2 regions of the Paenibacillus sp. FSL E2-0177 genome follow, and region 2 is predicted to be linked to the other one. Evidence: a T-box and tRNA genes for the amino acid it is inferred to sense, from the RefSeq annotation. Region 2 holds a T-box; the other holds one or more tRNA genes.
What was found. The T-box of region 2 lies ahead of metG (methionine--tRNA ligase). A T-box ahead of a tRNA ligase gene usually reads a tRNA of that ligase, here a tRNA-Met.
Positions count from the first base shown of each region.

Region 1: it has a tRNA-Met gene. The T-box ahead of metG (methionine--tRNA ligase) is inferred to sense a tRNA for this amino acid. The anticodon was not compared.

Region 1 is NZ_CP150307.1:5,251,475-5,253,947, reverse strand. Features, by position in the region: gene MHI25_RS23530 (extracellular solute-binding protein) at 1-757, shown strand, start outside; gene MHI25_RS23525 (hypothetical protein) at 870-1,034, shown strand; tRNA gene MHI25_RS23520 (tRNA-Met) at 1,117-1,193, shown strand; tRNA gene MHI25_RS23515 (tRNA-Ile) at 1,238-1,311, shown strand; gene MHI25_RS23510 (sialidase family protein) at 1,736-2,473, opposite strand, start outside.
Region 2 is NZ_CP150307.1:4,995,626-4,998,098, forward strand. Features, by position in the region: gene metG (methionine--tRNA ligase) at 1-1,509, opposite strand, end outside; T-box leader at 1,557-1,817, opposite strand; gene yidD (membrane protein insertion efficiency factor YidD) at 1,858-2,121, opposite strand; gene MHI25_RS22450 (transcriptional repressor) at 2,124-2,473, opposite strand, start outside.

The DNA.
Region 1 (2,473 bases), 260 kb from region 2:
CTCACCGCTGGAGCTTGCTATGTATGACAACAAGGGACATAAGATGGAGGTAAACCAAACACAGTGGAGTCAAGCTTGGACGACCTACAGCCAATTGGTGAAAAAGCAAATTACACCTGGGTTAAACGGTATGGATTTTATAGAAACAGAACGGAGTACCTATAGTCCTGTCCAAGGGGATCTCTTCCTTACCGGAAAAGCTGCAATGGTAATTGGAGAATACGATTATCTTAATGAGCTTACAGGTGTGAGCCGCAATGCAGCAAAGATCAAAAATTATAATCCTGTCGATTGGGGTTTCGTTACCGTACCTACTTTTAAGGAGAAACCAGGAGTGGCTGTAGGTACTTGGGTAGGTAATATGATGGCTATCAACACTATGGCTGCTAATAAGGAAGATGCGTGGGATTTGATCAAATTCGTCAACAGTAATGAAGTAGCCAAAATTAAAGCCCATACCCGCGGGGAACTAACTTCCCGTAAGGATTACATTACCACGAAAGTACCTTCAGTAAATCTGGAGTCCTTCTATACGCTTAAACCATTACCAGCCAATGATCCTTTGATGAACGTCCTACAAACACAGAAGCCTGGAATTAGCCGTATTAACGATGTTGGGCGTCAACTGTTCACAGAAGTTTATCAGGGCAAGAGAACGGTCGAGAGTGCACTTAAAGCTTGGGAGAAGCAAGGGAATACGATGCTGGGTACGCTCGAAAAAGATCCCACATATTATTTTGACTCCATAGGGGATTGAGTTTTGGAATATGTAGCAGCCACCGGATTTCCGGTGGCTTATTTTGTGGAACTTGGGCATGATAAGTTCAGAGCAGCGTAAGATTAATTTGCGAAAAGGAGAAGAGGGCATCATGAATTGGATATACTTCGCGAAACTGTTCAGAACGAGATTTCAAGCAGGCTGTTTGGCAAAAAGACTGGAGCAAGATGGCTGGATTTATGGCTATCATGACCCAAGTTTTGTGGAGATTTATCGATCCCGCAAAGGAAGATATGGGGTTAGATTTTTGCCTTGAGAACTTTTACAAATTCATCCTTGACGTAGACCCATTTTGTACTGTATATTATTTATTGTCGCTGTTTGAATATTATTTCTGACGCGGGGTGGAGCAGCCCGGTAGCTCGTCGGGCTCATAACCCGAAGGTCGCAGGTTCAAATCCTGCCCCCGCAACCAATTTTATTACAACAGCAATTGTACATTCGGATATTTTTAGATCCGGGCCCTTAGCTCAGTTGGTTAGAGCGGTCGGCTCATAACCGATTGGTCGGGGGTTCGAGTCCCTCAGGGCCCACTTATCAAAAACCCTTACCTTGTAAGGGTTTTTTGCTGTCTATAGGCTCCTTGTAAGTAGAAGTGGAAGAGTTGGAAAAGCGACAAAATAGAAAATGATCACATTTTGGTCACGGCGTTGTTAGATCCACTGGTTTTATCATAGATCATCTGGAAAACGGTAAAGAGTATGTATTCTGTGGAACTGCCCTACTCTTGTAGAGGAAAGGGGACAGTCATGACATATAGACTATTAAGTAGCAAGCACCATACGCCGTAGATTTTGATTGAATTAAAAGCATGTCCAATACGCTGAAATTGATGATTTCTTTGAAAAGGTTAATGCTGAATTTTGATAAGAAGCAATAGAGGATGCCGCATATTCGCTCGGCATCCTTTATTGCAAGTAGATATACTAACTTTATCATCAGAAGTTGATTAATAGCTTATTGATTATCACCAAACCAGATGTTCTCTGTACCGGTCCGCGTGTCTGTCCATACGCTCACTAGACGGCCTGTTTGAGGGACGATGGCATTACCGATGTAGTCCCCAATTAGGGGGATGCCGGTGACGTCAAAGGAAGTTGTTGTTATCCGGGTGTTTGTATACGTCATACCGCCATCTCTAGATGTTGCTAGATAAACATCAAGGTTGAGGGGGTTGACTCGATTAGTGTAATAGGTAACGAATATTGCACCATCCGCAGGGGATACGGTGATGGCTGGGAAAAAGTTTTGGGAGCCCACAGGACTACCTGTAATGGATATTGGTGCCCCCCAATCCACACCAAAATTAGTGGAGATAGCAAGAAAAATATCAGAATAACCTTCTCGAAAATCTTGCCATACAGCATAGACATTCCCTCGCGTCGTCGGTGCATTAGAAATATCTGCTGCGAGGGAAGGGTATGTCAGACATCTAAATGTATATCCCGGCAATGGATCTGGTGGGACTACAACGCTGGCGACCATGGTTTCAGGAGTAAAAGTGACCCCACCGTCTGAGGATGTGCGAATTTTAAGATCAGTATTACCGGGAGGCTGATTGATCCATCCCACGATAACAATCCCATTTAATGTAATTGCTATACCGGGGAATTCTTCGAATTCTTCGACCGAAGACAGCAGGGAGGGACTGGAATAGGTACTACCGTTATCTAGGGAACGATTGAAGAATATCGT
Region 2 (2,473 bases):
GGTCTTACCGCTATCCCAAGTCGTTAACTCACCAGGCTCAATACCCAGCTGTTCCCAGATCTTCGCTGGTGTTTGTGTCAAGAACGGCTGCAGCAGGATTGAAGCGGTACGCAGACCTTCCACCAGATGTCTCATCACAGAAGCCAACTCGGCAGTTCTATTCTCATCTTTGGCAAGTACCCAAGGTTGTGTCTCATCGATATATTTGTTGGTGCGGCTAATGAATATTCCGATAGCTGTCAGCGCCACGGAGAACTCCATTTTTTCCATAGCTTCTTCTACTTTGGCATAAGTATTCTCAGCCGCAGCTTGAAGCTCACCATCAAATGCTGTTACATTTCCGTCATATGCCGGAATCTCGCCTGCAAAATACTTTTCAACCATAGCCCCTGTACGGTTCAACAGGTTACCAAGGTCGTTGGCAAGGTCATAGTTAACCCGGTCTACAAAGCTTTCCGGTGTGAATGTGCCATCCGAACCAAACGGTACTTCGCGCAGCAGGTAATAACGTAATGCATCCAAGCCATAACGATCAATCAGTGTCACAGGATCAACTACGTTACCTTTAGATTTCGACATTTTTCCATCTTTCATGAGCAACCAGCCATGGGCAAATACCTTTTTCGGAAGGGGTTCCCCAAGCGCCATCAGAATGATCGGCCAGTAAATCGTATGGAAACGAACGATTTCTTTACCAACGATGTGTACATCCGCAGGCCAGAACTTGTCATACAAGCTGCGATCCTCGGAACCGTACCCCAGAGCTGTAATATAGTTAGTCAACGCATCAATCCACACGTACACGACATGCTTCTCGTCGCCCTTAACTTTTACGCCCCAATCAAAGGTTGTGCGGGAAACTGCAAGGTCTTCCAGTCCGGGTTTGATGAAATTGTTAATCATTTCGTTCTTACGGGATTCCGGCAAAATAAACTCTGGATTCTCCTCGTAAAATTGCAGCAAACGATCCGCATATTTACTCATCCGGAAGAAATAACTTGCTTCCTTCACCAGCTCAACCGGGTGACCGCTATCTGGGCTTTTTGCACCAGTAATCACGCCGTTATCATCACGCACAATATCAACTAATTGCGTTTCTGTGTAAAAGGTTTCATCTGGGATACTATACCAGCCCTCATATTCACCTTTATAGATATCTCCTTGCTGCAGCAACCGATCAAAAATATCCTGTACCACTTTTTTATGACGCTCTTCCGTAGTACGAATGAAGTCATCGTTCGAAATGTCCAGCTTGCGCCATAGCTCCTTAATACCAACAACAATGTCGTCTACGAACTGCTGAGGGGTCTTTCCTGCTTCCTCTGCCTTCCGCTCAATCTTTTGTCCATGTTCGTCTGTACCGGTTAGATAACGCACTTCGTAGCCGCGCAGACGTTTGTAACGGGCCATTGCGTCTCCTGCCACGGTTGAATAAGCATGTCCGATATGTAGCTTGTCACTCGGATAATAAATTGGTGTCGTTAGGTAAAACGTTTTTTTCTCACTCATTCAGTAATCATCCTTTCTTATTAAAAAACAAAAAACTCCCGCCCCCATAATGGGGCGAGAGTATAACTCACGCGATACCACCCAAATTTCCTGTCTCTTCACAGAGCACAGGCTTCGCCAGTTCCCTCCTGGGAACTGTCCATTAACGCTGGATCACGCTGTTATCTTACGTGAACCACAATTGCAGTTCCCGCTCGAACACAGTTCCTCCCGGACCATATTCAATCTAACGCTCCATACCGGATTTCAGCACTTTCCGGCTCTCTGTAATGGACGTAACGATTTACTTATCCGTTCTTCGGAATTCATACTATTACTTGTGAATATACCCAATGGTAAGGCCCCATGTCAAGTTGCAGGGGCAGAATCCTTCTCAGCAGATTCATCTAGAAGAGGCGGCACAGGATCAAGTCCTCCAGGATGAAAGGGATGACATCTGGCAATCCGCTTAGCTGCAAGCCATGAGCCTTTCAGTGGACCATGGACTTCAATGGCTTCCAGGGCATAGGCGGAGCAGGTTGGATAGAAGCGGCAGGTTGCAGGTTTAATAGGGGAAATGTACCTGCGGTACACCCGAATAGGCGCCTGAATCGTTCTGCGTAAGGTCACCATTTCTAAAGTCCCTTTTGTTTATCTGATGCTGCAACTAATTCTTCTTCCCGGTTCTCTTCACATTCTTTGCAATAACCGAACACCTCAAATTTATGCTTGACTACCCGGAATTGATCGGGTGTATCCGTTAAATTCATCGGGCAGAAATTAATCGGGTAGGTCTTTTGGCATTGAAGGCAGATCATATGATGGTGATGATCCTGATGATTGCAGCTTCCCTTGAACTTCACTCCGTCTTCAAAGACAATCTGTTCAAGCACACCAAGCTCTTCCATTACACGAAGATTGCGGTACACCGTATCAAAGCTAAGACCACTATACTTGCGGCCCATATGCTCATATACATCCTTCG